DNA from 4 places in the Desulfitobacterium dehalogenans ATCC 51507 genome. Region 4 is predicted to be linked to each of the others. Evidence: riboswitches for the same ligand, from Rfam matches in the RefSeq annotation. Region 4 holds a riboswitch; each other region holds the start of a gene.
What was found. A riboswitch is a leader RNA that binds a small molecule or an ion and turns the genes downstream of it on or off. The one in region 4 is predicted to bind molybdenum cofactor.
Positions count from the first base shown of each region.

Region 1: linked by a shared signal. The riboswitch ahead of DESDE_RS06975 (nucleotide-binding protein) and the one ahead of moaA (GTP 3',8-cyclase MoaA) in region 4 are both predicted to bind molybdenum cofactor.
Region 2: linked by a shared signal. The riboswitch ahead of DESDE_RS17565 (DUF2325 domain-containing protein) and the one ahead of moaA (GTP 3',8-cyclase MoaA) in region 4 are both predicted to bind molybdenum cofactor.
Region 3: linked by a shared signal. The riboswitch ahead of DESDE_RS10805 (molybdopterin-binding protein) and the one ahead of moaA (GTP 3',8-cyclase MoaA) in region 4 are both predicted to bind molybdenum cofactor.

Region 1 covers NC_018017.1:1,438,799-1,446,826, reverse strand. Annotated here, with positions in the region: gene tyrS (tyrosine--tRNA ligase) at 1-393, shown strand, start outside; gene DESDE_RS07005 (TroA family protein) at 338-916, opposite strand; gene DESDE_RS07000 (ABC transporter ATP-binding protein) at 932-1,726, opposite strand; gene DESDE_RS06995 (FecCD family ABC transporter permease) at 1,726-2,619, opposite strand; gene DESDE_RS22470 (molybdopterin-binding protein) at 2,863-3,348, opposite strand; gene DESDE_RS22465 (molybdopterin-binding domain-containing protein) at 3,355-3,867, opposite strand; gene DESDE_RS06985 (nitrogenase component 1) at 3,904-4,854, opposite strand; gene DESDE_RS22460 (hypothetical protein) at 5,076-5,273, opposite strand; gene DESDE_RS22455 (nitrogenase component 1) at 5,257-5,799, opposite strand; gene DESDE_RS22450 (hypothetical protein) at 5,753-6,007, opposite strand; gene DESDE_RS06975 (nucleotide-binding protein) at 6,000-6,758, opposite strand; molybdenum cofactor riboswitch at 6,966-7,098, opposite strand; gene DESDE_RS06970 (double-CXXCG motif protein) at 7,259-7,954, opposite strand.
Region 2 covers NC_018017.1:3,625,503-3,633,693, reverse strand. Annotated here, with positions in the region: gene DESDE_RS17605 (ABC transporter substrate-binding protein) at 1-54, opposite strand, end outside; gene DESDE_RS17600 (ABC transporter ATP-binding protein) at 88-894, opposite strand; gene DESDE_RS17595 (FecCD family ABC transporter permease) at 891-1,904, opposite strand; gene DESDE_RS17590 (GTP-binding protein) at 2,192-2,881, shown strand; gene DESDE_RS17585 (ATP-binding cassette domain-containing protein) at 2,878-3,906, shown strand; gene DESDE_RS17580 (DUF364 domain-containing protein) at 3,942-4,697, shown strand; gene DESDE_RS17575 (class I SAM-dependent methyltransferase) at 4,714-5,412, shown strand; gene DESDE_RS17570 (nucleoside-triphosphatase) at 5,418-5,936, shown strand; molybdenum cofactor riboswitch at 6,047-6,178, shown strand; gene DESDE_RS17565 (DUF2325 domain-containing protein) at 6,174-6,479, shown strand; gene glyQ (glycine--tRNA ligase subunit alpha) at 6,855-7,745, shown strand; gene glyS (glycine--tRNA ligase subunit beta) at 7,747-8,191, shown strand, end outside.
Region 3 covers NC_018017.1:2,225,192-2,233,382, forward strand. Annotated here, with positions in the region: gene gap (type I glyceraldehyde-3-phosphate dehydrogenase) at 1-304, opposite strand, end outside; gene DESDE_RS10785 (PRK06851 family protein) at 490-1,590, opposite strand; gene DESDE_RS22765 (hypothetical protein) at 1,773-1,904, opposite strand; gene DESDE_RS10790 (NifB/NifX family molybdenum-iron cluster-binding protein) at 2,007-2,408, opposite strand; gene DESDE_RS10795 (AAA family ATPase) at 2,671-3,567, shown strand; gene DESDE_RS10800 (VWA domain-containing protein) at 3,564-4,973, shown strand; gene DESDE_RS10805 (molybdopterin-binding protein) at 5,033-6,055, opposite strand; molybdenum cofactor riboswitch at 6,048-6,184, opposite strand; gene DESDE_RS10810 (Crp/Fnr family transcriptional regulator) at 6,327-7,031, shown strand; gene DESDE_RS10815 (4Fe-4S dicluster domain-containing protein) at 7,036-7,632, opposite strand; gene DESDE_RS10820 (DMT family transporter) at 7,777-8,191, opposite strand, start outside.
Region 4 covers NC_018017.1:1,326,488-1,334,678, reverse strand. Annotated here, with positions in the region: gene DESDE_RS06460 (NYN domain-containing protein) at 1-534, opposite strand, end outside; gene DESDE_RS06455 (MogA/MoaB family molybdenum cofactor biosynthesis protein) at 630-1,130, opposite strand; gene DESDE_RS06450 (MOSC domain-containing protein) at 1,130-1,564, opposite strand; gene moaC (cyclic pyranopterin monophosphate synthase MoaC) at 1,585-2,067, opposite strand; gene moaA (GTP 3',8-cyclase MoaA) at 2,070-3,041, opposite strand; molybdenum cofactor riboswitch at 3,115-3,240, opposite strand; gene mobA (molybdenum cofactor guanylyltransferase) at 3,440-4,066, opposite strand; gene fdhF (formate dehydrogenase subunit alpha) at 4,334-7,027, opposite strand; gene nuoF (NADH-quinone oxidoreductase subunit NuoF) at 7,046-8,191, opposite strand, start outside.

The DNA.
Region 1 (8,028 bases), 110 kb from region 4:
CAGGGCAAAAATCCTCGTGATGTCAAATATGCTTTAGCGGAGATCATTACCCGGCTGTATCATACTGAGCAGGAGGTTATCCAGGCCAAGGCATTCTATGATGCTGCCTTCAGCAAAAAGGCTATTCCCGATCAGCTCCCTGAGCTTGGAGTGAAGGCCCAAAGCCGGCTGATTGAGCTTATCCCCCTGCTTGTACAAAAGGGTTTTGCCACCAGCAACGGAGAATTCAGACGCTTGGTTCAGCAAGGGGGAGTACAGCTTAATCAGGAGAAGATTGAGGATTTGGATAGAGTTCTAGCCGACGGCGATGTCTTAAAAATCGGTAAAAAACGCTTTGTCAAAATTGTGTATGACATGATTCAACCCGCTGATAATCCGGCATTTCACAAGTAACCTCCAGATTCATTCCTTCCAGTACCCTGGTCACCTGTTTGCGCTTATCGACCACATAAGCCCCTTCCCCATGTTTTTCAAGTTGTTCCGTCAGGTCGGAACTCATGGTCAGACAGATATCGGGATTGGCTGCCAGGATATTTTCCATGAGCAGTTCGCTGTCCGCGCCTTGGAATGGTTTCAGATCTTTAATCTGCGGTGTGAACTTGTACTGATATTTTTCCCAGCTGGGGCTTTTGACAAAGGAAGGGGAACCTTCGTTAGCGATTCTTTCCCCAGCGCTCAGGGTTTCCACAAAAGCGTTAAGGACACCGATGGAACCGATGGTCCCCACCGTTTTAACTTCCGCAGGCAGAGTGACGGTGCGTCCTGCCATATCGGTGACGGTGCGTTCCGTTGGAGCAGCTTCGCCTCCTGCCGCCGGCGGATTTGAGGAGGCCGGAGTGCTTTGTCCGCAGCCGACCAGGCTCACGGCAAGCATAGCGGCCATGAGCAATGCAAAAAGTTTTGTTTTCAGTTTCATGATACCTCTCCTTTTTTATTGTTCATTATTCATAACCGGGATACACACTTTCATGGTGGTATCCGTAGAATCCAGCCTTGCTTCAGCCACGCAGACCGGCGTGGAGTAAAGCCTGGTCAGATTCCCGGTGGTTACGACATCGTCAGGATGCCCTTGAGCCATGATCACTCCATCCCGCATGAGGACTGCTTTGCTGCAGGCCAGAAAGGCATGATCCGGAAAATGGGAAGTCATTAAGATGGCATAGCCCTGCTCGGCTAAGGTTTTAATGACCTTGAGCATTTTGACCTGGTTGTAATAATCCAGATTGGCGGTGGGCTCGTCCATGACCAGGATTCCGGCCTGCTGGGCAATAGCCCTGGCGATCAGCACCATCTGCTTTTCCCCGCCGCTCATCTCATTAAAGGGATAGCTTCGCATATGCAGAATTCCCATCTTCTCCATGGCTTCTTCAGCCAGTTTTCGGTCCCGGCTTGAGGGCCGGGCCCCCAGGGCCAGATTCGCCACCCTTCCCATCTGCACGATCTCTGCCGCTTCATATGGAAAAGCTACAGTGGTAGCCTGGGGAACATAAGCCATCAGCTCCGCCCGCTTTTTAGGGGGAATTTTATTTAAATCCAGTCCGTTCAGGGTAATCCTGCCCCTTTTCATTTTATGGAGAGAAAGGATGCACCTGAGCAGCGTTGTTTTCCCGGTTCCGTTAGGCCCCAGCAGACAGAGGATGTCATGACTGTTCAGCTCAAAGGAAATATCTCTAAGGATGATTCGCTCAGGCTGGTAATAAAAGCTTAGTTCTTTGACGCTCAGCATCAAGACCACCCCTTTTTCACTCTGGACAGGAGCAGGACAAAGACGGGAGTCCCCACCAAAGCAGTCAGTACGCCAAGGGGGAGTTCAACTCCCTCCACACCGCGGATAATATTATCAATGATCAGCAGGAAGATTCCCCCGATAAAAAAGGAAGCGGTAACCAATTTGGAGTAGTTGGCACCGGTGAGCATCCGGGCAATATGGGGTACGACCATGGCCACCCAGCCGATAATCCCGCAGATGCTGACCGAACAGACGGTCATCAGGGTGGAGCTACAGACCACCACCAGCTTGACCAGGGGTACATTGACACCCATAGTGGCCGCTTCATCTTCTCCGACAGCCAGAGCATTGATCTGATGACGGAACAGGAAGATGAGGGCCATGGAGAGCAGCATAGCCGGCAGCATGAGGAGAACATCCTGATTGGCCCCTTTGCCCAGTCCCCCCATCAGCCAGAACGTAATGGCCGGCAATTGGTTCTCCGTATCGGCTAAAGTCTTGACAATCGAAAGCAGGGACTGGAATAGACTGGAGACAACAATCCCGCCCAGGATCAGGATCGTAATCGTCTGCTTCTCAAAGACATAAGCGATCACATAAGCGGCCACCACGGCAATCATCCCAAAGGTAAATGCCGGGGTCTGAATCTGCCACCATGATCCATCGTTGATCATGGCCAAGGCCGCCCCGAAACCTGCCCCTGCCGACACTCCCAAAAGGTCCGGAGAGACCATGGGATTTTTAAACAGGGTCTGGTAAGAAGCACCGGAAACGGACAGGGCCCCTCCCACCAGAATACCGAGGGCAATCCTGGGCAGGCGCACCTGGAGGACGACGGTTTCCAGGGTGCTATCCCAATACTGGGGGATCGGCAGGAATTTGGAGAGGATAATATCCAGAACCGTCTGGGGGGGAACGGATACCGCCCGACTAGAAATGAGGCGAAAAAAAGTACCACCGTCAAAGCGACCAGCACCATGATTTTCACTGCGAAATACTCACTGTTTGTGTGCTTCAAGATTGATTCTCCTCTATCACTGAATGAAGTCTCGTTCAAAGATGCTCAGACCCGCAAATCAGCTCCACTTCAACCTCTTCCCCGGCTTGATATTCGGAAATACCGATGGGTGCGATCAAAAGAGCGTCCATTTGCAGCAGAGAATCGGGTAGGTTTCGGTCCCAGCCATGGGAGTTGCTTCATAGCCCCCTTCTTTCCTATCCAAAATCAACCTGAAATAAAATTCATAATCCGGCCGCTTATGAAGGGGCTCAGTTAAACGGACTTTAAGCTTCGGCCGCCGGGGGGCCGTCAGCCCATAATTATGATGGATCAGACCGGATACACACCAGTCCATGGCTAGAAAGGTGGCAAAAGTAGGTCCGGGCATATTGATCACCGGTTTCCCACCGATCATAGCAATACCCACCGGCCTGCCGGGAATAGCCCTGATACCGTGCCGGAAAAGATCGGCCTTTTTCTCAAGGAGAGCGGTATTGAAATCCTCAGCGCCTTTGGAGGATCCGCCATTGATCAAAACTAAATCCGCAACGTTCAATGCCTTATCCAGGGCTTCCGCCAATTCCTCAGGTTTATCCTTGATGATCGGATAACAGGTCACCTCCGCTCACCATTGCCGCAGCAAGGCACTTACCATCAGACTTTTGCTCTCGATGGTTTGACCGCGCTCCGGTTTGATTCCTGCATGGATCAGCTCACTCCCGGTGGGTATATAAATGACTTGAGGCTTTCTGATAACTTCCAGGTGATAAATTCCGCCCAGAGCCAGCATAGTCAGATGCAAAGGGGTCAGCCTGACATGAGCTTCCACAATCGGGTCCCCCTGACGAATCGCTGTCCCTGCCGCTCCTACACAATCCCCTTTTTTAAAGGTAAGACCCTTAGCCAATGCCAGTCGGCCCTCGCTGTCATAGTAAATCTCCTCCACCGGGATGACCGTATCGTACTCATCAGGAAAATCATCCCCGGTATCCGCCTGAACATAGTCAACACCTTTCACCCAGCCTGAAGTATCCGGCAGGCCGTTGCTAAAATCATTGGAGCGGACCGCGATTCCAGGCACCGAATACAGCTCCAAAGCCTCTGCTCGGGTGACAGGTAAATGCTTTTTTTCACTCATATCTGTATCTCCTTTTCGCTTAGCTTTATTTTTCATTTAATCGCTCCAACTTAATATGGTCTTTTCAAATTCCTCGCCGATGAAAAGGGGCATATCCTGCCAATGAAGGAGGCTGGATATCGCCGGATGGGGAAGGCTATAACCCTTAAGCCCGGCTGCGGCAGGAAGGCCGAGAATCAAGGGATCGGCGATCATCCTGGTATAAATGCCGCTTCTGAGAAGCTTAATCAGCTGTTTCTCGCTTTTCAGGAGGAGATCCCCAGGCAATGCCAATTCCGGCTCCAGGCCAAAAAAACTGGCTACGGTAATGCTCTGCCCACAACCGGCTTGCCGGAGAGCGGCCCGAAGGGAATTGGCCACGATCTGATCTCCGATGATCAACAAGGCTCCCGCTTTATCGGCCACCGGCAAATCTCCGCCGGCTTCTGCCACGGCGCCCTTGATAACACGATTTTGCTTATCCGCCGCCGTCTGACGTAAAGCCTCCAATACAACCCGGCTGTGCTTCATCCCCAAAGGAGCTGCAGCTACATAGGGAATACCATAGTTTGTGTAGAGATACCGGGCAGCCGCCCAACCAGACTGGGATACCACCAGATTGACCTCCGCAGAAGCGGCACGCCGAACCTGATCCAGCTCCGTCTGCATCCAAAAACTGCCGTTAATCCGGAAGCCGTTATCTTCCAGAAGACGAATCAGATCCCTACCGTTATCGTTGGCCGAGAAATCCAGCGGAGTCAGGCCCAGAATATTTACATGTTTGGAAGCTGTTGAGATTCCGGAAACGGCGAATCGTTTGAGCAGTTTTAAATGGGCGGCAGAAATTCCCTTGTTGTAATAGGAAAATCCCGTGGTAGCAAAGCCTAGTGCCGCAAAACCACTGCGCGCCTCAATTTCCCGGGCGATCCCGTTCATATCCCTGCCGATGATCGCCGGCACGGGGCTGCCCGGCAATGAATTCCGGCTTGAGCTTCTGCGCCGCTTCAATGGTCTGGCTGATCAGCCGTTCTTCATCCCCGAGCACAGCTTCAATGGTTCTCAGATTCGAGCCAAAGGTACTGCGCGTGCTTTCCGTCCAGCGGGGTTCATCTTAGGTGACATAATTGCGGGTACAGCATGAGGCGTCATCAATGATGATCAAACAGTTCAGTTCAAGAGCGTGGAACAGGCTCCGGAATAATCACTGGAAAAAGGCGGGAGATAGATGGCTAACCGTTCCATGGACGCTCGCTCCCCTCATCTCTGTTCACCTTCAGGTCTCCCCAATCCGCTGCCCTGGCGACAGCTTCTCCCATAAGCTTCATCAGCTTGCGAATACCGTGAAACCCATAAAAGGACTCATCATTAAACACATCCACAAAATACCTGGCCTTCAGCAAAAAGGCTCCATCATAACCGATAGCCATGTACTCCTGGTCCAAACCATAAATAGGAAGGGGGATTGAAATAATAAGGAATGTCCAGCTTTTCCGCCATGCTTTGAGCAGCAACCAAGCCCATGGGCACTAGTACCAGGTTCAGCCGACTGGCCGCCATCTTTTGATATTCCTCAAACGTCCGACAAGCAAAAAGCTCCCGTACTCTCTTAATCCCCCAGTCCGCCAAAAGGTCAAAGAGCTCGCTCTCCTGATCAAGAGAAACATAATTGCCGATTAGATTAATACCTTCGTCCTTTTCCTCGGTGTATTCCAGCAGCTCATACATCTGATTATGCTTGCGCATGCCCTGGGATATTTTTTCATCGGCCGCCACGGGATTGATATGGCAGACTGTGAAATGATGTCCGAGAAAACGGCTTTTGAGCTCTCGCAAAAGTGCTTTTTCATCGGTACCCAGGAAATCATCGATACAATTAAAGTAAAGCACAAAGGCCTTAGGCGCCGGCTCAAGCACCTCCAGAAGCTCTTCCACCGCAGCCGATATTCTCAACATATTGTCCGGAAACCGCATCCTCTTCCCCGATATATAAAAAGGAGAGAAACTCTTTTTCCCCGTTTTGCAGGGCACGTATAGCGTTGCGGCGGCCGCAGGCCGTGGGGCATATATGGAGACTATGGCTCTCCGGAATGCGCAGAATAGTCTTAGGTCTGCTCCGGTTGGGAATATAATTGAGAAGATTATTTTGCACCCCCTTACTCATGACCGCATACCTCAATGAAATGCCGGGCCAAAGTGCGGTAACTTTGAGCGATCTCCGTTTCGGGAAATAACTCCATGACTGTCTTGCCCTGCTCTTCCCCTCTCTGTATCTCAGCCGCCCGGGGGATAACGGAAATGAGCTCACCCTGGGTTTCCGCCGATAGCTGCTGCACCAGCTCCATCTCCTTGTCCACATTGCGCCGGTTCAGAATCAGCCCCCCGTAACGGGCATAATCCCGGTTGCGGAAATTGGCCAAAGCTGCGGCGATATTGGACGCTGCGTACATGGACATCATCTCTCCCGAGGTAATTATAAAAACCACATCCGTATATTCTCCCCGCAAAGGCATGGCGAACCCGCCGCAGACCACATCCCCCAGCACATCGTAAAGCACAATATCCGGTTGGTAGACTTCATATGCCTTCATTTCTGCCAAGGTATCAAAGGCGGTGATAATTCCCCGTCCGGCACAGCCGATACCCGGCATGGGACCGCCGGCTTCCACACAAAGAACTCCGTTATATCCCTCTTGCACAAAGTCCCCCACCTGCAGGTCATCCCGTTTGCTGCGCACCAGCTCCAATACGGTTTGAATGGGCCTCCCTCCGGTCAACATTCTTGTGGAATCCGCCTTGGGATCGCAGCCGATCTGCATCACTTTATAACCCATCTCACTCAAGGCTACCGCCAAATTGGATGTGGTAGTGGATTTGCCAATCCCTCCTTTGCCGTAAATAGCTGCTCTGATCATTTTTTATGCACTCCTTATCCGGTGGAATTTCTCCCGCACATTCCTGCCGTTATTTTGGTTCAAATTTGACAGCAGTCAAATCAGTTGGCGACTACGCTGCCTGATCTGTTCGCCATAGTTTTCTCCTATAAAGAAAAAAGCGGCTTGCCTTTCTAAAAGCAAACCGCCCGATAGCGAAAACAACAAAAGCCAGAGCCGACTCTGTCAAATTTGTCCTTTCTGCTTCCTTTTCATAAGTGAAGGCCAGCTGGTTTCCTAACTGACCCCGTGAGCGGTTTGCTCAGGCTCTTCCGTCATGAGAGATTCTTTTAGACGAATGAGCTCGGAAACTATTCAGTTTTGTCTTTATGCTAATAATCGGACAATCCGAAATTTTAATTCCCGATGTTTCTTCCCACAAACATAAATAACATAAATCAACAGAAAAATAAACATCTTGATTTTATTTTACATTATATCTAGTTATGTTAGGTTATCTTCCGCCCAGTTATGCAGCAGCCTCAAAGCACTACAATCTCAGTAAACATCAATCCTGTCAGCTCGTGTCTTTGATAGGCTTCAACAAATCTTTCAGAGCAATAGATATTAACACCGTAGCCCTTGGCCCTGAACAGATCTATTCCATTGAGAGACTCCCCCCTCAAAAAAAGGCTATCTCTCGATTCAATCCGCTCCTTGCTCTCGGCAAGGTATGTTTCATAGCCGCATTCCGAGCAACTATCGAGCAGAATAATGTTTGATTTTCTATAAAGTTCGGCGCACACATCAACATGAAGTTTGTAATAGGCAGGCGGGACTGTGGGTATTTTATTGACCCGGGTACCATGGCGCCGGAGCTCCTTAAGTTGCATATCAGTTAAATCATTGAAGGATAACACAGGGGCTTTCTCTAGTCTATAGCCCGTAATCTTTTCTCTTTCCAGAACGTCTTTAGCTTTCTCTGAAATATGATTAATATAAAACCAGAGAAAATCAGGATAATTATCATTAGACAAAACAATAGGGGTATCTGTTCCAAAGTCATGCATTACGCTTTTTTTCCATTCTCTCTGGCATTTGGAGCAAAGAATCCATTTTCTTGGCCATTCGGTTACACTTAACCCATAGGCGTATTTTTTCTTGTTTCCTTCATCAATTTCTAAACAATAATATCGCATCTCATCACCTTCAATATATACTTTATGGACATCAACCATTTCTGGTGCTCCCTATAAGTTAAGCTTCTTAAATAATAAAAAAGAGCCGATGAATTCGGCTCCGGCAAACATCA
Region 2 (8,191 bases), 2.0 Mb from region 4:
AAACGTTAATAGAAGTGAAATGGCCAAGAGCATTGAGATGAGTTTTTTTCTCATAATGTGAAGTAATGCCTCCTTTTTTTAAATAGTTTAAGAGCAGTGCTCACGGAGATGATCCGTTTTAACGATGCCCTTAGGAATACAGACCCTTACCTGATCTTCATAGAAACTTTGAATCTCTACATCCACCCCGTAAAGGGTTTTGATCAGGTTTTCCGAATATATTTTATTAGGTTGTCCATAGGCGAGAACTTTGCCTTCCTTCATAGCTAATACCTTGTCGGAAAAGAGAAAGGTCTGATCGGGATTGTGGGTCGATTGAACAACAGTGTATCCGTCCTTTGCCAGAGCCTTTATCTGGTTTTGAACCCGGATTTGATTACCAAAATCCAAGTTTGCAGTCGGTTCGTCAAGAATAAGTATTTTAGCTTCCTGGACCAATGCACGGGCAATGAGCACAAGCTGTCTTTCCCCGCCGCTTATCTGGGTATAGCCTCTATGTTTAAGATGGGTGATTTCTAGCCTATCCAGAGCTGCCTCAGCAAGCTGAATTTGTCTTTTTCCAGGTTTGGAAAGGGTGGATATCTGTATGGTAGTTCCCATAAGCACCATGTCAAACACGCTGTAATTAAATAAGGGGTAATGAGATTGAGGGATATAGGCTACATATTTTGCCATTTCCTTTATCCCCATTTTTTTTATATCCAGGTTATTCAGAGAAACCTGCCCCTTGTACCCATGAAGCAAACCGAGTATGCAGCGAAAAAGCGTGCTTTTCCCTACTCCGTTTGGGCCTAAAATTGATAACAGCTCATTGTCCTCTGCTGAGAAACTAATATCATTGAGGATGAGCTGTTCATCATAGCCAAAACTAAGGTTGGATACTTCGATACTCAATAGCTCTCCCCCTTTCGGGTGATAAGGTAGATGAAGAAGGGAGCTCCGATAAAAGCGGTAAGAATCCCCAGAGGAATTTCAGTGGTGAGAAGGTTTCGGGAAAAGTTGTCGACGATAAGGAGAAAGATTGCTCCCAAAAGCATAGAGGCAGGCATTAATATAGTATAGTTATTCCCCACAAGTTTTCTGGTAAGATGGGGAATGACCAAACCTACCCAACCGATCATACCGCTTACAGAAACGCTGGCCGCCGTAACAAAAGTAGTACAGATGATGACAAGCAAGCGAATTTGTTTGGCATTGACTCCTATTGTCTTAGCCTCATCATCACCAAGGGTAAGAATGTTTAACCGCCAGCGGAGGAGAAGCAAAGGAGTTAATCCGATGGCCATAGGAATAATAGCAAAAGTAATATCACTCAATTTCGCCCCGGATAAGCTGCCCATAAGCCAATATGTAATTGCCGGAAGTTGATCGTTAGGGTCAGCGACTAACTTAATAAAAGATGTACCTGCCGAAAAAAGCGAGCTCACCATAATTCCTGCCAAGATCAGGCCAAGTATGTTTTTTCCTTTGGCGCGCTTACTGATAAAATAAACTATGGCCACCGTAAGGAGGCTGAAAGAAAATGCACTCAGGGCGATTAGGGTGCTGCTTGAATGATTAAGAATAGCTAGGGCAGCACCAAAGGCTGCTCCTGCTGAGGCTCCCAGAATATCCGGAGAGGCCATAGGGTTTTGGAAAACGCCCTGATAGGCAGCGCCGGCAGCAGATAGACAGCACCCCACTAAACAAGCCAAAAGAATCCGGGGTAAACGAATGTTTATTAATACAATCTCCAGACGGTCGGCCCAAAATTGTTCGATAGGAAAGACCTTGGAAAATAGAATCCCAAACAATTCCTTTGGCGGAATGGGGTAACGGCCAAGCTGAAAAGAGATAAGTATAGTAATCAGAAGAATCATACCAAGACCCATGACGATAGAGATGCCTTGTCCTGCTTGCTTCATTTCTTTACCGCCTTTAAATATGCTAAGATTTAGTGTTTAATAATTTGATTTAAATATTTCGGCGTTTAGTAAAATTATACAAGTATAAATAATTTAAGTCAATGAATATAAATGGACTTAAACTTATACAAACAAATTGGAAAAGGTAGAAATTGAATTTAGTTAGTTGTAAAATATAAGCAAGATTTATTTATGTATATTTCTCTTTGGTGATATCTAGTTATGTTTGGTTGTGTTGGTTACAACCTTTTTATTACGGTTATGCCCATGATTGAGGAGGTAATTCTGTGAAACTAATTAATGTGGCAGGGCCCCCGTCTTCGGGAAAGACTTCGGTCATCTTAAGGCTGGTTGAGTCTATGAAAGAAAAAGGGAGAGTCGGAGTCGTAAAATTTGACTGTTTAACTTCTTTTGATAACTTGAGCTATGAAGAAGCAGGGATCCCCGTGCAGATCGGCTTTTCAGGAAAAATCTGCCCGGATCATTTCTTTGTCAGCAATATTGAAGATGCTGTTCAATGGGGGATGCAATCGGGTTTCGAGATGCTTATAACGGAAAGTGCGGGGTTATGCAACCGTTGTTCACCATATATAAAGGGTATCCTATCCGTTTGTGTTATTGATAATCTCTCGGGTATCAATACCCCTCGCAAAATAGGGCCTATGCTGAAGTACGCAGATATTGTGGTGGTAACCAAAGGAGATATTGTCTCTCAGGCAGAGCGGGAGGTTTTTGCTTTTAATATCACTCAGGTTAATCCCACGGCGCAGATTGTATTTGTTAATGGAATCACTGGACAAGGGGCGTTTATACTTTCCAAGCATCTGCAACAGGCACGGGACATTGGAACTACACGGGATATGAAATTACGATTCACGACACCAGCAGCAGTCTGCTCCTATTGCACAGGTGAGACAAGGATCGGGGAATCCTATCAGATGGGAATGATGAAGAAAATGGAGTTTGGAAAACGATGAAAAGTAATGATTTTGTTCAACTGGTCCACAGCAAAAGCCTGGGGGATGTGCTGATGGAGTACCCTATTGGGGCTGACTTTCTGGTCAATCTGCGTTTGGACGGTATTGCCAAAGAACTCCCCTTGCTTGAAGCATTACAGGAGGCAGATGAGGAAATTCTTGTGGAATTCGGGTTGGAATCTTTTGAAGTCGTGCAAAGCTTTTGCCAATTTCTCGAGACATTTTCACTGAGGGGAAGTGCCCGGGAGGCCATTTCATCATTGACAATTCACGGAGGATACAACAAATTAAAAGAACCTGAAGCAATTAGTCTCACCATTTATCCCGGAGAAATTATCAGTATTGTGGGTCCCACCGGATCGGGAAAAAGCAGGCTGCTCAATGATATTGAATGCCTGGCTCAAGGGGATACCCCTACAGGCAGAATAATTCGGATCAATGGGTCTGAGCTGGATGATTCTCAACGCTTTGAGATGGAGGGGAAACTGGTGGCCCAGCTGTCTCAGAACATGAACTTCGTTATGGATTTAACGGTCCGTGAGTTTTTAGTAATGCATGCGAAGAGCAGGATGACACCCCATGCGGAGGATGTGATTCGGAGATGCTTTCAGTGTGCTAATGATCTGGCGGGGGAGAAGTTTTCAGAGGAAACAAAGGTAACTCAACTCAGTGGGGGTCAGTCAAGGGCGCTGATGATTGCTGATACTGCTTTTATCAGCGAGTCTCCCATTGTACTGATTGACGAAATTGAAAACGCAGGAATCGATAGGAAGCAGGCAATTACCCTTTTGGCTAACCGGGAAAAAGTTATTTTAGTATCCACCCATGATCCCCTCTTAGCCTTGAGTGCGGATAAACGCATTGTCATTAAAGACGGTGGAATCGCTAAAATCATCGATACCACGGAGGAAGAAAGGGAGAGTCTCAAAACCATAGAGAAACTGGATAATGTTTTGGGCGAATTAAGAAACCGCTTGCGTTCAGGAGATTATATTGCTGAGTTGCCGGCTTGGACTGTTAACTGATAAAAGATGAGACCATTGTGAAAGGAAGGCAGACTATGTGGGAAATCTATGATGCCATGATTAACGGGATTCCGGAGGACTACCTGGTCGATGAGCTGATATGCGGAACGACCCATTCCATGATTCGCAGCGGGGATGGTGGGGGGCTCGGTCCCAATCGTCTCTATGAAACGAGAATGCCTATGCTTACGCAAAACTTATTAGGCCTTCCTCTGCGAGAGGTAGCTGCTTGTGTTAAGTCATGGAATTATATTGAAGCTTCTATTGGTTTGGCGGCGATCAACGCTTATTACAATAATCCTCAAGTGGCCAGAGAAAATGGTGTAGTATTCTCGGAAGCCAAAAGAGTTGAGGATCGCATGAATGACCCATTTATTATGTCTCAGAATGAAGTGAAGGGCAAAAAGGTTGGAGTGGTGGGGCATTTCCCCCATCTGGAAAGCCTTCTGGAGCCGATCTGCGATCTTTCTATTTTGGAGTGGAGTCCGGAGGAAGGGGATTATCCCATGCCGGCAAGTGAATTTATTCTTCCGGAGTGTGACTATGTCTACATTACTTGTGCTTCTGTAGTGGATAAGACGTTGCCGAGGCTTCTTGAATTGTCAAAAAACGCAAAACGAACCACTTTGGTAGGGCCGGGGACCCCTCTGGCACCGATACTCTTTGATTATGGGCTTCAAGAACTTTCGGGATTTATGATTAAAGATAATGCCCGGGCTTTTAGAATCGTAGCCGGGGCTGAAAAAGTGAAGATATATACTACGGGACAGAAAGTGGCGATAAAAAAATAAGCAGGGAGGGGCAGGGGTGAATTTCGAATGGAATGAAAATACAGTAAGATGGTATGAAGATGCTGAAAGGCATACCGGCTTTTTCAAGAATATCGCTGAGTTGGTGGGGCCTAAATTGGCAGAGTACTCTACTTTATGTGATATTGGCTGTGGAATAGGGATGGTCGATTTAGAACTGAGCAGATACATTGACCGCATTACCTGCATAGACATTCATCCTTATGCTATTGAGACCCTTAAGAAAAGCATTCAGACAAGAAATCTTACCAACATTACCCCTTTAACGATGGATTGCAACTCCATTGAGGAGTGCTGGGATGTTATTTTCATCAGCTTCTTTGGCAGCCGTGAGCTGGAACAATTTTTGTCACACTGCAAAAAGCTCATTGCGGTGGTGGGTAGAAAGAGTCAAGCTGAGCTCTATCCCGAAAAGTATCGGAGATTCCAGAAAAACACGGCTAAAGAGGTTGAGGAAGGATTAATCCGCAAAGGAATACCCTATTCTCTCACCGAAACCGTCTTTGAGTTTGGCCAGCCCTTTCGGTCTGAAGAAGAGGCCCGGAATTTTGTTAGGACCCAATCCCATAATATCAGTCCTCATGATTTGGAGAATTTTATAACAGAGCGCCTTGTTGCAATAGGAAAAGGAGAATTTTCCCTCTATCTTCCGCGCCAAAAGCCCATAGGGGTATTTGAAATTGAAGGGAAACTATAAAGGCTATGCACATCTTTTTGATCGGTGAGATTCAAGTGGGTAAAAGTACGATCATTGATAAAACACTGAGGATTTGCAATGTAGCGTACGACGGTTTCAGAACCTACTTTGGCCCCGACAGAGGTTCTCCGAACCAGCGGCTTTATATGACTTCTGCTTCGGGAGAGAAGGTTTATCAGGAAGAGAATGTTATAGTCCGTTTTCGGGAAGAGGGTCTTCCACAAGTCCTTACGGAGCGGTTCGATGGTTATGGTGTTGAGCTTATTCATTTGGCTAGAATCAAAGCTCAACTCATTGTGATGGATGAATGCGGCAGCCAGGAACGCAATGCTTTTGCCTTTCAAGAGGAAATTTTGGAGGCTATAGCAGGCTCTATTCCTATACTTGGTGTGATAAAGCAGGCTAGCAACGGTTGGACAGATCAGATAAGGTATCATCAAAACGTAAAGCTGATTTCTGTGAACGAGGAAAACCGAGATGCCTTGCCGGAATACATAGCTTCACATTTGCTTCGGTACTTTTAATTCAATCTATCTCTTCAATAATTTGAAGCCTATTGAGACGTGACTAAAATCAATATATAATAAATCATAATATGGAGTAGTGTGTTCTAGTTAGTTTTGATCGAGAAGAAGTTTATAATTGTCTCCGAGCCGAAGCGACCTAAAGAGTAATCCATGGTTGGTCGGCCAGGGCGATATGCCCTCGGGTATACCCAGAAATGGATATGCCTTCACGTTTGAAAAGGAGGTGGATTCCCAATGAAGATAGCGATTATAGGCGGATATAATTTCGAGAGACATAGCAAATCCATAGGCAAGTTAAATAACATAGAATTGCGCTTCCATGATGGTGTGCCGAGAAGGAACAACAAAAAACTGTTGGAAAACATCATAAAAGGCGCAGATTGTGTGATTATCGTGCAAATGGTTTGCTCCCATCTCAGCATGTGGGATGCAAAAGATGTAGCTAGAAAGTGTAATAAGAAAGTATATTACTCCCAAGCTAAGGGGCTTGCCTCAGTTTTGAGTTTGATTGAAAAAGAAAATGAGATCAATACAGCATAGATTGACAAAACGATTAAGCCGTACTATAATTATTTCCAAATTAAATTTTTTCGTGCGATGATGAGAGGAAGATCCGTGTATCCCTTAAGCGAGTTTGGAAGAGGTGGAAGCCAAACGGGTAAGCGAATCAGGGCACTTGGAGTGCGTGTTAAAGAAGGAGGATCTCTTGGCTTTCCATGAGATCAAACAGGGTGGAACCGCGGGAAGAATACTCTCGTCCCTGTAGCAGAAGTGCTACGGGGGCGAGAGTTTTTTGACATATTAGCTGCCATGTCTCTTTTATGGGGCAGCTTATCCTTCATCTTCAACCCTCGGGCGCTTCCAATGCGGCTTCAGTTTAATAAAGTCCAAAAAAATTAAAACAGGAGGTTAATCATGAAATTTCAGGACATGATTCTTTCCCTGAACCAATTTTGGGGGGAGCAAGGATGCATCATTGCCCAGCCTTATGATATGGAAAAAGGTGCCGGAACATTTAATCCCAACACTTTTTTGCGTGCCTTAGGGCCTGAGCCCTGGAAAGTGGCTTATATCGAGCCTTCCCGTCGTCCTACAGATGGACGTTATGGAGAAAATCCCAACCGTTTACAGCATTATTTTCAATACCAAGTCATTATTAAACCTTCACCGGATAATATTCAAGAGCTCTATCTGCAAAGTCTGGAACGCTTGGGAATTAACCCCAAGGAGCATGATATTCGCTTTGTCGAAGATAACTGGGAATCCCCTACTCTTGGGGCTTGGGGGTTAGGTTGGGAAGTCTGGCTGGATGGCATGGAAGTCACTCAGTTCACCTACTTTCAACAATGCGGGGGGATTGACTGCAAACCGGTTTGCGCTGAGATTACCTATGGTCTTGAGCGTTTAGCTATGACTATTCAAAACAAAGAGAGTGTTTATGATATTGAGTATGTGGGAGATATCACCTATGGAGATATCTATCTTCAAAATGAAATCGATTATTCCCATTACAATTTTGAGGCAGCCGATGTGGAAGCCCTTCAAACTTGGTTTGATATGTATGAGAAGGAAGCCGTTCAGATCGTAGAGAAAGGGCTGGTTCTTCCTGCTTACGATTATGTCCTCAAATGCTCCCACACTTTCAACCTCCTGGATGCTCGCGGGGCCATCAGTGTGACGGAGCGGACGGGCTATATTGCCAGGGTGCGGAATTTAGCTCGTCTTTGCGCTCATGCCTACGTCGAGCAACGTGAAAAATTAGGATACCCCTTACTCAAAGTACAATCTGGAAAGGAGGCCGAATAAGATGGCTAAAGATTTTCTGCTAGAGATCGGTACGGAAGAAATCCCGGCGAAATTCGCCCCCGGTGTGCGGAACCAACTTCGGGAGCAAGTTCAGAAATATTGTCAGGAGCTGCGCCTGGATTATCAAGATCTGAAGGTCTACACTACACCCCGGCGTTTTGCTGTGCTTATTCAAGGCCTGGCCGAAAAACAAACAGACTTTACGGCAGAAGTCAAAGGGCCTGCAGTCAAGGCAGCTTATGATGCCGCAGGAAATCCCACTAAAGCGGCTCAAGGCTTTGCCCGTGGGCAAGGGGTGGAAACCAAGGATCTTTTTGTACTGGAATTAAACGGAGTGCCCTATGTCTATGCCCGGAAATCTGAGATTGGCCGGCCCACCTTTCAATTACTCCCCAAGCTTTGCTCAGATCTGATCACCGGACTTCATTTTCCCAAGCCTATGCGCT
Region 3 (8,191 bases), 900 kb from region 4:
TAAAACGCCCTGTGGATTCAATCACAAGATCGACCCCCAGATCCTTCCAAGGGAGTTTCTCAGGGCTTTTTTCTGCCAAGAACACCGCCTTTTGACCCAAAGCTTCAAGGGTGTTTTCATTTACCTTAACATCATAAGGTAATTCATCGTGAATCGAGTCATACTTGAATAAATGACCTAATAGATCCGGACTTCCCAGATCGTTTATGGCAACAATGTCTATGGGGCTTTTTCGCTCCAGGATTGCTCTCATGGAAAGCCGACCGATTCGGCCAAAACCGTTAATGGCAATTCTCACACTCATTCAGGAAAACCCTCCTTAAATACTGTTCTCATCAGCTTAAGTTTTTTGGATACTGGAATGATTATGCTTCATTCTCAAGTTATAGTTCCCCATCAAGGCAAAAAAATTGCACAGCCTGTTGCTCTGCATTAGTAAGTCTCTCCCCTTCTTTTAGGATACCCGATTAAATGTTTATGGTCTATACTTTATGAATAATTTTCCATGATCATCCTTAAGATAGAATTACGTTTCTTATCCATGGCTTCAAAATCCATAGCTGGGATATAATATCTTTCCAGTTCATCATGAAGAGTTTTTGCTCTTTGGGAGTGGGTTTGAGCCCGGAGTATACTTTCCTCAATCCTGTTTCGGCAAGAATCAATAAAACCTAGGGTGTTGGACAGCCCTGATAAGTCCAGCTCATTATCTAAGTTAAAAGAATGAATGGTCCCGCTAAATTCCGGGCGATAAGGATAATGCTCTGATGAGATAACCAAGGCGGTATGAAGTTCAGGTATAAGAAGAAGATCGATCTTATCCGGCTCAAGGGCATTATGATAGATTTCCATATCATAATCGAGCACCCTGGCATCCTCAGCAAGACGAGCTAAAAGGGTAGATTTTCCCGTTCCGGCTTGCCCCGCTAAAGAGTATAGGAAATGCATCCCTTGAATAAGAGTGTCTATATGCTGAGTTCTGCCTTGGGGAGTATGAGCCCATGCAAATAAATGACGAGTTTTTCCGGTACCCCGGCTTGATGATGCTTTAAAAAGTTCATTCCTCATCTTTAAGTAAATCTGATTGATCCTCTGCCAATCTTGATAAGGCGTAATATAGAATTCCCATTCATCCATGGCGTTTTTGGCATCTTTTAAAGCAAAATAAGCACTTTGAAAACAGCGGCTGATCTCATGACTGCAGGCCATAATATCTTTTTTGTAAGGTACTAGCAAAGATTCATTCCAATAGTCTCCCAGATTGATAATTTCATCGACAGCACCTGGCGTTTTGGGGTCCACCACATGGGGAGCCGTGCCGTCGAGTAAGGCAATCTTCAGCTCAGGAATGACAATACCATCGATGGAATGATTATCGGAGGAACAACAATGATACTCCAGATCAAAACCTGCTTTGAGCATTTCTTCCCCAATTTTTTTCATGAAGGTTGATTTCCCAACACCTGGGCCACCCTTTATGATATAGGTATGTTGCGCAGCAGCGTCAGCCAAGTAATTATAATAGGAGTAAAAACCAAGATAAGTAACACCACCGGGGAACATTTTCCTAATTACCGGATTCCTTGTCATAGAGACTCCCCTTTCCGCGCTATATTCCTGCACCACTAATTATATTCATAGGCAGGTTCAAGGGTGACAGGAATTCCTGTGGAACGGATCAGTATTATTTTCCAAGACAAATCAGAGCAAAGATTTTGGGTATTTATTTTCAGATAGTGGAAGCAAAAAGAGGAACAGTTAAACTGTCCCTCTCATGGTTTACGGATGCTGTATCCTTGATAGTCGTAGATGTTCCGCTCTTTCTGCTTATCATATTCCTGATAATGGGGGTCTCTCACGGTAACAGGAGATTTGGGACGTGAGACTTTTTTATGTTTTCCCATGCCGTATCCGCCCTTTCTACGCTATAGTTTGAGCACCCATGACTTATTCTGAGTTAATTTACTTATCAATATGCAGTTTTATTAAATTGAAGATTAATCCCATTATTTGTGGTGATGATGATCATGACTATGACCATGATGGTGGTGATGATCGTGGTCATGGTTATGGCTGCATACGGCATTGGTGGATACAAAGGTCCCTGCTGCATAGGATTGCGCCACATCCAAAACCGGCCCATTGGCGCCTCTCAAGACTTCCACGCCGGCATTTTCCAATCCGGCGATGGCTCCGGGTCCAATCCCTCCACAGATTACGGTTTCTACTCCTTTAGATTTCAAAAGCTGCGCAATTCCTTCATGTTGATGTTGGAAATTAGCCGTATCAATCCGCTCTTGACCGGATACCTTGCTATCTTGAATGACAAAGAGAGTAAAAGCCTGACTGCGGCCAAAATGGGCATTAACATTCTCCCCTTCTGTGGGGATGGCGATTTTTCTGTTCATGGAATCCTACCTGCCTTTCGATTTGTATGAGAGATAACTTCTATGTACCCCTAGGGGGTGTCTCCTTTATCCTAACTCCCTTATTTTCAATTGTCAATCTTTGATAAAACGTGTAAAATTTTATAGAAAACCCGGTTTCGCCGATCCTATATTTTCACTCCTCACAAAAGGCGAAAACGCTGGTTGCCCTTATGCTTAGAAAGTGTATAACGCAAGTTTATACTTTCTGGCAGTGTCAGTAAAGTCTGGAGGAGGGGTAATAATGTGGGGGTCTCCACTAGAATTAATGAATGCCTTAGAACAGGAAGGCTATATCCTTAATCAGGATAAAGGGACTACTTTATTTTTGGCGCTTGCACTCCGCAAGCCCTGTCTTATTGAGGGACCGGCGGGAGTTGGAAAAACGCAACTGGCCTTGGCCCTGGCGCGCAGCACCGGCCGCAGGCTTATCCGCCTTCAATGTTATGAAGGGCTTGATTTAAATAAGGCCCTTTATGAATGGGATTATGCCAAACAATTACTCCGCTTACAGGTGGGAATTACCGGCTGGGAAGAAATTAAGGAGAATATTTATGGGCCTGAATTTTTGTTAGCCAGACCATTGCTGCAAACTGTGCTTGCTGAAGAGCCCGTTATTCTTCTTATTGATGAACTGGACAAAAGTGATGAAGAATTTGAAAGCTTCTTACTGGAACTTCTTGCCGAGTTTCAAGTCACGATCCCGGAGGTAGGAACCTTTAAGGCCAAAAATTCTCCTATGGTCCTCTTAACCAGTAACAACACCAGGGATCTTTCCGAAGCTTTAAGAAGACGCTGTGTTCACCTGCTCTTAGCTTATCCGGATGTGGAACAAGAAATGAGGATTCTTGCCCAAAGGTGTCCGGAGATTACTACGGCCTTAATCCAGGATGTGTGTGAGTTCGTAGCCAAAATCCGTAAGATTCCTTTACGCAAATTACCCAGTGTATCTGAAAGTATGGACTTCGCCCGGGCTCTCCATATTCTTCGCCAGGAATCTCTCGATATGAAGCAATTGGAAGGTACCCTATCCATACTTTTAAAATATCCCAGTGATTTGGCAAAGCTTGAAGAGCGTTTAAAGGCTTGGCAACAGGAAGCTGCCAGAAGAACTCAAACCCAGAGCGGGGGATATTCATGAATGGACTCAATATCAACGGCTGGCAACTGCTGAAGCTCATCTATGTGCTGCGTTCGGTGGGCATCACTATTACAATTGATCAAGTTCAGGATGCTTTAAAGGCCTTAACTCTGTTTCCGGATCTTTCACCACAACTCGTGCTAAAATCTCTTTTCATCCATCGCCCGGAAGATCATCAGCTTTATGACATGGTCTATGATCTCCTGGCATCCACAGAGTCATCCTCCCCGGATTCAGAGCATACTGCCCCTGGACAATGTACAGGCCCGGACCAAGGAAACACTGGGGATGGTTCCCACCAAGGTATCGGTACCGGGCAAGGAGGAATCACCCTGATCCTTAAATCCTCAAGAGAGTCTTCTCAATCCTCGGCAACCTCTTTTCAAATGCCGGATCTCCACTATTTAATGGGGCTTAAAGGATTCCCTGGTACCATCGAGGAAGAAGAAACTCAGGAGTTTGATTTTGAGAAGCAGGTTAAATTCATTCTTGGACAATCGGGATTTTTGACTTGGTCCAATTCTTTGGAACTGGCTAAAAACCGGGGTGAAGTATCGGAGGACCAATGGCAAACATTCGAAGCTTATCAGGACTTTTGGAATCGTCAGATTCGCCAGGTTCTTTGGCAGGAACGTTTACAGAGCCAAAATCGCTGGGATATTCTCCGTGAAGTGAATTGGCGTTTTAAGCCTTTGAATTCATTTACCGCCGATGAAGAAGGGATGGTCCATCAAGCCCTTAGACAAATGGGAAACAGATTGGCTGTTCATCGAGGATTGAGTAAAAAGAAAGCCTCCCGTGGAACCCTGCGGGTTTCCTCTTTGCTAAAAGAAATGGTTCGGGGCAATGGATCTGTCTTTCGCTTTGAATATGAAACCTATGTCTTAAAGCATCCCGAGCTTATTGTACTATGCGATGTATCCAATTCCGTAGCTCCCTTTTCTCAATTTCTTCTTTACTTATGCCAACGCATCAAATCCCGGTTTCGCAAAGTACGGCTTTACCTTTTTATTGATGGAATCTGGGATATCACCTGTGAAGAATGGTTAATAACCGGTGATTCTATGGCAGAGATCCGTTCCTGGGGCCGCAAGCATTCTTCTGGATTCACAGATTATGGTAAGGTTTTCAAAGACTTTGCCCAGAATGTTCTTCCCGCTCTTTCCACAAAGGGAACCGTGTTGATCATGGGAGATGGCCGCAACAATTTCCGCCCTGCTCAAGCAGAATATTTGCAGGAGATCCAAGAGAAGGTTAAGCATATCTTTTGGTTGAACCCTTTGGAGGAAAAGGATTGGAGCTTACCCGACAATCTTATGAAGGAGTATAGGAGGTATTGCACCCAGGTTTTTCCCTGCCGGAACCTCAGTGATTTATGGCAGATCTCTAAAAAAGTATTCTCCTAAAGAACGATTAGCCAAATTCCCAAGCGCTTGGGAATTTGGCTAAGAGAAGGTTCTTCCTCTTATTTTCCGAAGGAACAATGGGGATAAGTGCATTCCGGACACTCCAGGCACAATCCTCCATGACCGTATTTGGCAATTTCCAGACGAGTAAGCCGCTCACCAGCTAGAATGCGTGTTGCCACAAGGTCAAAGACCGTTTTTCTTGAATACATGACACAGCCGGGTAATCCCATAATCGGGATATCATCCAGGTAAGCCAATAACAGCATGGCTCCGGGAAGAACAGGAGTACCATAAGTGACTAACTCTCCCCCCAAACCTTTGATCGCCGTAGGGGTCAAATCATCGGGATCCACGGACATGCCGCCGGTTACCAGGACCATTTCTGCACCATGAGCTATATGCTCGCGGATGCGTTCTTGGATCATCTCTACATTATCGTCGGCAAAGGTTTGTCCCAAGAGAACAGAGCCCCATTCGGCCACTTTTCCTTGGAGAACCGGTCCAAATTTATCTTGGATACGGCCATGGTATACTTCACTTCCCGTGGTAACCACTCCAACCTTTTTGGGTTGAAGGGGGCGGATTTGAAGAAGTGGTTCCTTAAATTGCCGGGCGATTTCTTCGGCTTCTACAATAACTTTCTCATCAATCATCAGAGGAACGACCCTGGTCCCCGCAATTTTCTGCCCTTTCTTCACGGGACGGTGATTATGAAGGGTAGCGAGGATAATATATTCTAAAGAATTGAGGGCATAGATCCCTTCTTCAGAAGCATAGATTAATCCATCCTCCTCAGCAATTAAATTGACCTTTCCCTCTTTTGTTTCACTAAAGGAAAGACCTGGGCCCGCCACTGCTTTGGCCAGACGCTCTGCTGCTTCATCTTCGTGAATAAGACCCGGAGTCTGATCCCACACAAAAATATGCTCTTTTCCCATACTGAGAAGAATCGGTATATCTTCTTCCTTGATAACATGACCTTTTCTAAAGCGAGCATCTTTTGTTTTTCCGGGGATAATTTGTGTCAGATCGTGCATAAGCACAGATCCGATCGCATCCTGCACTCTAATCTTCTCCATGGGGTTTCCTCCTTTTCTTTGCGGAAGGCATGTTCATTTCTAAACACACCCTGGTTTCAGGCATCTCTGAAACGGCCAAATTCCGTAGATCAATTCGGTAGGAAATATGGCTCGGCTACTCATTATTATAAACCATAACTGGCAATCAGGGAATGATTCACTTTCATAAGAAAATCATTTTTTCCTCGATTTTAAAGGGTTTCTTCAAGGAAATATAGAATTTTGTTCATACATAATACTTTGATGACACTTTTGTGAAAGGAAGGGAAGTATGGCTGGTAATATTCTTAAGTTCGAGATATTTAAAAACAATCCCAACTGGCAGGGACTGCCTGATTCGTTTTGGGAGTACTGTTCTGACCATGGACGGGTTCGCCATTATGCTGCAAAGCAATTCCTTTTCTTTTCCGGAGAAGACGGTAATTCAGTCTATTTTTTACTCAAAGGCCGTATCCAAATTTTGCTCATGAGTGAATTTACTGAGAAAATTTTTCGGATTCTGCAACCTCCCGCATTTTTCCCGGAAGTTATATTAGATAATAAAGTATATCCTTATGCAGCACTCACTGCCGAGGCCTCCGATGTCTTCGTTTTGGATCGAAAGGCGCTACTTCAGTACTTTAATGAAAATCCTTCCGCACTTCTGCCTTTTTATCGAAATATGGCTTTGGATCTCCGCAGAGCTTATCGGCAAATCAAGAATATTGCTCTGGGGGATGCTCGTTCTCGGTTGGGAGCTAAGATCTTCGCTTTAGCTCATGTCCACGGCCAAGAGACTCCTGAGGGAATTCTCATTACGATTCCCCTTACCGCAACAGAGTTGGCAGGAATGTGCAGTTTAGCACGGGAATCCGTAAGCCGCATATTAAGTGAACTGAAGGATTTAGGAATTCTCAAAATGGAGAAGAAACAAATAACTGTCAGCAATTTAGACCAGCTGAGAGGATGGATTCATGAACGCCAAAACTCCTTGTGACTCTTTATAGATTCTGTCGGCGGTCAAGAAAATGAGTGAGCCTTTCCAGCGGAAGGCCATTTTCTATATAGTCTTCAAGGATGCGGCCGATTATACCGGGGAGTTCAGACGTCTGGAGCTTTTCCCGGGACAATCGTGCCAATTGTGGATGCCTTCCCAAACGCCCGCCAAGATGGAGAGTCCAGCCCGATTCCCCGGGAAGTATTTTGCCTGTTTTACATGAGCGCACACAATCCCCGCAACCAATGCACTTACTTTCATCAAATTCCAGCCTTCCCTGCCAAGACAGAGCACCTTCTTGACAGGAACGGCAGCAGGCTTGACAGCCCGTACACCTTGCCTCTGTGAACTTGGGCATAAGAAAGCCCGTTAGCCCTATATCTTTGATTTGGGGCTGAGAACAGGCGTTGGGACAACCGGCTATGCTTATCTTCGGCAAATGATGATAATGAATCACCGGAAACTTTTGGTTCAGATGAGAAAACAAATCCATACTCTTTAGAATCTGCTCTAACTGTTGGTATAAAAAAGACCAATCCTGAGCAGATTTACTGCAATTTTTCCGACAATGTTCCAGAACAAAGCCAGGGTTATCGATCATTATGCCTCCTCCATTACTGCACATTTAAACTTATTGTACCATCCACAGGCTGTGGTTTTGTGTTTTGGGTCACACTTCTTAAGTTCACAACAGCAAATAAAAAACATAGCCATGTGACTATGCTTAAAGTATAATTTGGTGTTGCTAAGCCTTACCCGCTCCTGCGTGTTCGGGGATATGCCTACCTTTCCTCTCCGAAATCAATAATCCTGCTAACGTAAGTACAATCCCAAATACTGAGGCTCCGGTAATTCTTTCACGAAGCACAATAACGGCAGTAATAACGGTTATGACGGGAACCATATAAATATAAACGCTGGTTTTCACTGCACCCAATAGTTTAACCGCGGAGTTCCATGTTACAAAGCAAAGCGCCGATGCCCCCAACCCTAAAAACAGGATATTGAATAGGTTAGTCGGTCGTGTTAGTTCAGTTATGTCTGGCTTGAACCCAAATATGATTAAAGCGGGTATCATAAACACCAACCCATAGAAGAAAATTCTCCGTGTTGCCTGAATGGTGTTGTATTGAAACCCGCTTATTTTCTTTGTCAGAACA
Region 4 (8,191 bases):
TTGCTCAAGATCCTTTTCTGCTTTATATTCCCGTGGCCGCTCCTGAGTGAGAAGCTCGCTGAAAAAATCCTCAGAATCACTAAAGGGTTGCAGCTCATGGTGTATACTTCCATCCACGCCGATGACCTTAACTTCTTTTCCCCAGGCTCTTATTTTACGAACTAAGGGCAAAAAATCTCCATCCCCGGTTAGAAGGAGAAATACATCAAAAGTCGTGGTACGGGTAAGCAAGATTTCCTGCGCTTCCAGTATGAGCTCCACATCCGCCGCATTTCGCCTTAATCCTGTGCTGGCGAAATTACTTTTTCCGTAGACATGACGCGTATATACATGAGTCTTCTCAAAGGAAGTCTGGGTACGCCAGAATTCCTCCCGATCAAAATTAGCATAGAGATAAATAGCGGATAGGACATAGTGGTTTCGTTTAGCGTACAATTGAATGGATTCCATGAGGATTTCCGGAGTTAATTCATAACCTTGTTCAAATAGTCCTGTCCATATATTTTCATAATCAACAAAAGCAATAGTTTTCAAAACCATATCACCCCATTTCCACTTCTGCTTACTATAGAATACGCAGGAAAAGGACAGGGGTGACAAGCTCAAAAAATATTTTCTGCTGAATATCTCTATTGATGAGTAGGAGCAGCGCACTCGCCGGCTTCGCCTTTGAGGATTTGAATTCCATGGGGCAGAGCAGGAACAAGAGCGGCCCAACACTCCTTACAAGCCTTAGGAGAACCCGGCATATTGATGATTAAGGTCTTCTTGCGCAAGGCGGCTACCGCTCGACTCAACATAGCCTTCGGGGTAATTTTATAGCTCTCATAACGCATTACTTCAGCAATACCAGGGACCATCCGATCCGCAACGGCGATAGTGGCCTCTGGGGTAACATCACGTAAGGAGAAGCCTGTACCTCCCGTGGTCAGAATAAGGTCCAAGCCATCTTCATCCACCCACTTTTTCATAGTTTGAGCCAAAAGCTCCTGATCATCCGGAAGGATGGCATAGAGAACGACTTCGCCGTCAATCTCTTTCACCAATTCCTTGAGAACAGTACCGGAAAGATCTTCTCTTTGACCTTGGGCACCTTTATCACTGGCTGTTATAACCCCAACCCTTAGCATTATTCCATCACCTCAATAGTGTCTCCCACCCCAATAGGACCACCTTCCAGAACACGGATAAAGATCCCTTCCTTCGGCATAACACAATCCCCCGCTTGATAATAAATAGCACAACGGGTATGACACTCTTTACCGATCTGGGTCACTTCCCCCACGCCGGTTTCACCAATCTTCAGTTTTGTGCCGAGGGGCAGGCTAACCAGATCAATTCCTTCGGTGGTTAAGTTCTCAGCGAAATCTCCCGGTCCCACATCAAGCCCCATGTCCTGCATCTTCTTAATGCTTTCCAAAGCCAGCAAACTTACTTGACGATGCCAATCTCCCCCATGGGCATCACCTTCAATACCAAAATTAACCTTCAGGATTCCCTCGCCCACGTTCTTCTTCCGCATCCCCTTTTTCTCACTTGTACAAACTGCAATAATTTTCGCCATTCATCTTTCTCCCCAATCTTTTAGCTTATATGGTCTTCGCGCATAAAATGACCGCTCTTGCCACCGGTTTTTTCCATGAGCCGGATATCGCCGATGACCATGGTCTTGTCGATAGCTTTGCACATATCATAGATGGTTAAAGCTGCTACGCTTACCGCTGTAAGAGCTTCCATCTCAACCCCGGTTTTCCCCGTGACCTTGACGATTCCTTCGATTTCTATGGTTCCTGGAGGAACAATTTCAAAATTCAGTTTAGCCCCTGTAATAGCCAAAGGGTGACACATAGGAATAACATTTGAAGTTTGTTTGGCTGCCATGATTCCTGCGACTTGGGCTACCGCCAATACATCCCCTTTAGCAATCTGCCCTAACCGGATTCTCTCTAAAGTTTCCGGTTGCATCTCTACCTTACCCCGGGCTGTAGCCACTCGAGTGGTCTCCGCTTTATCCGAGACATCCACCATACGTGCCCGGCCTTCTTCATCAAAATGTGTCAATTCCATAATTATCCTCCAATCTGGGACATAATCCGTTGATCCTGCCAAGCCTGATCATTCATATGATGTTCAGCCGGCTTATTCCAAATCGCTTGGGCAAAAACATCCCTGACCTCATCATCACTCTTGTTGGAGCGAAGCACTTCACGAAAATCCACTTCATTGGAACTGTGTAAACATAGGCGCAGCTTACCATCGGGAGTTAAGCGAATACGGTTGCAGGTGCTGCAAAAATGTTTGCTGATAGCGCTGATAAAGCCCACACTACCTTTAAATCCCTCCGAAGTGATATATTCAGCAGGCCCTCCTCCTCGAATGTCACGAGTAGCTTTAAGGCCCTCTAAGCCCAATATTGCTTTCATCTCATCGATGGATACAAAATCACTGCGTTTATCCGAACTGATTCCGATGGGCATCAATTCGATAAAGCGAACATGAACGGGATAGTCATGGGCTAATTCCATAAAACGTGGCAGTTCATGGCTATTGAAATCACGAACAACCACTACGTTGAGTTTAACCGGATGTAACCCTACTTCGAGGGAGCGGTGTATCCCTTGAAAGACTTTCTTAATATCCCCACCACGGGTGAGCTCTCGAAACTTATCTTCATCGAAGGTATCCAGGCTTATATTAACTCGATTAACTCCCGCCTTCTTTAGGTCTTCTGCCATGTCTGGAAGAAGTATCCCATTGGTGGTAAGCATCAGATCCTCCACCCCTGAAATTTGGGAAGCATTCTGTAAAAATTCCAGAATTCCGGATCGAATTAAGGGCTCCCCGCCGGTTATGCGAAACCGTCTAAATCCTAAGGAGGTACTAATCCGCATGACACGTGATATTTCTTCATAGGTCAAGATAGACTCATGGGGAATCCATTGAACTCCTTCAGGAGGCATGCAATACTTGCAACGTAAATTGCAGCGATCTGTAATGGAAATCCTCAGGTATTCGATCTGGCGTCGATATTGATCTTGCATAGATTTCCCCCACCTTCACGTTCATTATTCCACAAAACAAAGAACTCCCACGGTCTGTAAAACCGGGGAGTTCCCCTATACCCTACAGACTCCTTTCCAAATGGGAGGCATTACTGTTTCCAATAATACCCGGTGCAGAATGCACGACTGGTAAACCATAGCTCACTTTAGGTTTCCAGCTTCGGAGCACAAAACGTATTCTATTACTCATTATACTACGGCTGTGAATAATTATTAAAGAATGTAACTAATTGTAGTATACACTATTTTGGAGATTGCAAAAAGAGTTCTAATAATAATATTTCTTAATCTTTATTAACAAATCTTAATAAATTCCTGATAAAATAGCCGCTTTTTATAGTTTCCTTTAAATACGATAAAGAATGTCTACATTATTGTCAAGTATTATGAAGATTATGCTGTTGCAGGGTTAGGTATTCTTGAGGTGTATTCATATTACTGAAACAAAGACGTATGTTTGGAAAATTAATGAAATCCTTCTCCCTCATATGACGTACCCTGTTGTTTTGCCGAATAAATACTGCCAGTTTAAGATGCTTCGCCTTTAAACTGTCTTCAATTATGGGAAGACAGTTTTTGTGATAAAAAGCATGGAGGGGTTGAATTTCGCCATCAAGCTCAGGGATTAAGATATCAACCTCCCCTTCAATTTTCCCGGCCATAAATCGAATCACTTCTACACTCAAAAAAGGCATATCGCAAGCGGCAAAAAAGGCATAATCATAACGAGCTTCCCGCAAGCATGCTTCTAACCCTCCTAAGGGCCCATGGTCCAGATAATTATCTTTGATCACTTTAACTCCATATTTAGCATAGAGCTCCGGATGATTGCTGCTAATCATCACTTCAGCAAAGACCGTACTAAAGATAGCTAAGGTATGCTCAATGAGTGGGACCCCAGCCCATTCAATAAAAGCCTTGTTGCGACCCATGCGAGAGCTTTTCCCACCGGCCAGGATAATTCCGGTTATCGGCAAAAGGGTTTCTCCATTATTAGCATCCATATGGTATGTCTCCCTATATCTATCAATGATCAGACTTTTGTCTTTTGCTTTATTGTAACACAGATAAGCCCTTCCCATAAAAGAACTTTTACTTTCCACCCTAATAGCTAGTTAATACCAAGCTGTTTTTTCTGAAATAAAAAAGGGAGAGTGCCGCAAGCTATGCATATTAGACAAAGCTTGGACACTCCCCTATTCCTATCCTCACAGAGGATAAGTCAACTACGCTTCAGATGGAGTCGAAACTCCACCTGAAGCAAGTTTCCTTTATTGTGCAGATTGCACCAGAGGTTCCACCCGCACACCGCAGACCTTATATTCGTAGGTCTTAGTTACTTTATCATACGCTCCGTTGGTTAAGACATTCGTCGGTGACTCCCTATAATGCAGGGTCATAAAGAGCACTCCAGGCGGGACCCTTTCAGTTACCCAGACCTTGGTCACTACCTCACCGCGGCGGGAAACTACTTTAACATTCTCACCGTCCTGAATTCCCAACCGTCGGGCATCCTTAGGATTAAGTTCAGCCAATTCCTCAGGTGCATGCTCATCCAACGCAGCTGAGAAACGAGTGGAGATATTGTAATGCTGCAGCTTGCGGCCTGTGGTCAGCAGGAATGGATACTCTTCATCAGGCAGCTCATCCGGCAGTTGATGCTCAATCGCCGCGAATAAGCCTTTGCCACGGGTAAATTTCCCTTCGTGCAGGAACTTCGTTCCCGGATGATCGGCATGGGGAACCGGCCATTGCAATCCCTTCCTGCCCAGACGTTCATAGGTGATGCCGGCATATTGCGGCGTCAGCGCGGCAATTTCCTGCATGATCTCCGCGGGAGACTGGTAAGCCATCGGATACCCCATCCGGTTGGCGAGCTCACAAATGATTTCCCAGTCAGCCTTCGCAGCGGCGATCGGCTTAATCGCCCGATTAACCCTCTGCACCCGACGCTCGGTATTCGTGAACGTGCCGTCCTTTTCCGCAAAGCTGGCGCCCGGCAAAATGACATCAGCCAGTTCGGCGGTCTCAGACATAAAGATGTTCTGAACAACCAGGAAATCCAGAGCCTCCAGGCCTTTACGCACGTGATTGGCGTCGGCGTCGGTTAGCACAGGGTCTTCGCCCATGATATACATAGCCCGCAATTCCTTCTTAACCGCTGAATCAAACATATCCGGAATCATGAAGCCCTGGTTGGGATTAAGGGAAGCTCCCCAGGACTCTTCAAACTTAGCCCGCACCGACGGGTTGGTAACACTCTGGTAACCGGTGTAAACATTAGGCAGAGCCCCCATATCGCAGGCTCCCTGCACATTGTTCTGACCCCTCAACGGGTTGACTCCGGAGCTTTCCTTCCCGATATTTCCAGTGAGCATGGCCAGATTGGCCAGGGACATAACATTATCTGTGCCACAGACATGCTCCGTGATTCCCAGGGTGTAGAAAATCTGAGCACGTTCCACACCGGTGTAGAGACGGGCAGCTTCCACCATTAGCTCTACGGGAACTCCAGTGATTTTGCTGACTTCTTCCGGCGGGAATTTCTTGAGATTTTCCCGTAGTTGTTCATAGCCTTCGGTCCGTTCCTCAATAAAGGCACGATCCTCCCAGCCGTTCTCCAAAATGATATTCATAATCCCATTGATCAGGGGAATATCTGTGCCCGGCTTCAATCTCATCCAGACATGAGCATCCCTGGCCAGCTCGATCTCCCGTGGATCAGCTACGATGAGCTTGGCTCCCCGAGCCAGTGCTTGTTTCATCTTGGTACCGATAATCGGATGAGCTTCCGTGGTATTGGAGCCGATTACAAACATGACTTCCGCATTGGGGATTTCATTGATGGAATTGGTCATCGCTCCTGAGCCAAATGAAGTGGCAAGACCTGCCACAGTGGGAGCGTGTCAGGTACGTGCGCAGTGATCCACATTATTCGTTCCGATCACCGCGCGCATGAATTTTTGCATCAGGTAATTTTCTTCATTGGTACAACGAGCCGAACTGAGGGCTGCAAAAGAATCTGGTCCATATTGCTCTTTGATCTCACCGAACTTTGTGGCAATCAAATCAAGAGCTTCATCCCAGCCTGCCGGGACGAATTCGCCATCCTTTTTAATCAACGGAGTCGTCAGGCGCTGAGGACTATGGATCAAGTCCATACCGAAACGGCCCTTGACACAGAGGGCTTTGCCGTTCACCGGTGCCTCCGGATTTGAAGTTACCCCAATCACTTTGCCATTGCTGACATTTAAGTCAAAGTTGCAGCCTGTACCGCAGAAAGGACAGGTGGTCTGTACTTTTTCGATGTTCCAGGCCCGAGCCTGGCCAACCATCTTTTTCTCCACCAATGCCCCCACCGGGCAGACCGAAACACAGGATCCGCAGAAAACACATTCCGATTCACTATAAGGAATATCAAAAGCCGGTCCCACCTGGGCGTCAAAGCCCCGCTTAAAGAAATCCAATACGCTTCGTCCCTGAATCTCTTCGCAAGCCCGCACACATTTACCGCAGAGGATGCATTTATTCGGATCTCTTAGAATAAAGGGGTTGCTGTCATCAAGGGGGTGTTCACGCCGTTCCCCTCGGTAGTCTTCACCGGATACACCGTATTCATAGGCATATTGAGCAAGGGAGCAATCCCCCATCTTTTGACAGGTCATACAATCCAATGGATGGTTCGCCACTAAGAGCTCAAGGATCACCTTGCGGGACTTGCGTACCTTCGGTGTCTGAGTTTTAACAATCATACCCTGGGTCACTTGGGTCACACAAGAAGGCGGCAAATTGCGCATTCCTTCAATCTCCACAATACAGAGACGGCATGCCCCGGCATTAGTGAGCTCCGGATCCTGACAAAGGGTTGGAACCGGAATATCGTGCATCCGGCATGCTTCCAGGACCGTGCTTCCTTTGGGCACCACAACTTCTTTTCCATCAATGGTTAAATTCAGCCATTCCACCAAATCCACCCCTTTCTTCTAGGCCCGGATAACCGCGCCAAATTTACAGGTATCCATACAGCTTCCGCAGCGGATACACCTTTCCCCATCAATAACATAGGGGGTATTTTTATTTCCACTGATACAGTTAGCTGGGCAATTTTTAGCACACAGTCCGCATTTTTTGCATTTTTCCGCATCAATCTCGTAGGTCAGGAGGTCACTGCAAACTCCGGCCCGGCATTTTTTAGCGTGGATATGCTCCTCAAATTCTTCCCGGAAATATTTTAAGGTGGCCAGGATAGGGTTAGGCGCGTTTTGACCTAAACCGCACAGGGAGGTTTCTTTAACTGTATAGGCCAGGGTTTCCAGTTTCTCAATATCCTCCTCCCTGCCTTCACCACGGGTGATGCGGTCGAGAATCTCCCACATCCGTTTATTCCCTTCACGGCAGGGGGTACATTTTCCGCAGGATTCGCTCTGGGAAAAGTTCAGGAAAAAGCGGGCAATATCCACCATACAAGTGGTTTCATCCATGATAACCAAACCACCGGAACCCACCATAGCACCAGCCCGGGTTAGGGTGTCATAATCCACAGGGAGATCCAACATATCTTCCGGCAGGCATCCTCCTGAAGGGCCGCCGATTTGCACCGCTTTGAACTTCTTACCGTCTTTAATACCGCCGCCGATATCGAAAATAATATCTCTTAAAGGCATTCCCATAGGAACTTCAACTAATCCAGTGTTGTTAACCTTACCAGTTAGAGCAAAAATCTTTGTGCCTTTGCTCTTTTCCGTTCCGTACTGAGCATACCATTGGGCTCCATTTTTTAAGATATGAGGTATGTTGGACCAAGTCTCAACATTATTGATGTTGGTAGGCTTACCCCATAGCCCGCTTTGAGCTGGGAAAGGAGGCCGCACTCGAGGCATACCTCTTTTTCCTTCGATAGATGCCATCAAAGCCGTTTCCTCACCGCAAACAAAGGCTCCGGCTCCAGCGTTGATTTTCAAATGGAAACTAAATTGCGTACCTAAGATGTTATCACCTAAGAATCCTGCTTCTTCAGCCTGTTTCATGGCAATTTGCAGATTCTTGATAGCCAAGGGGTACTCTGCACGACAGTAAACATAGCCCTCATCTGCACCAATAGCATAGGCGCCAATCAACATTCCCTCAAT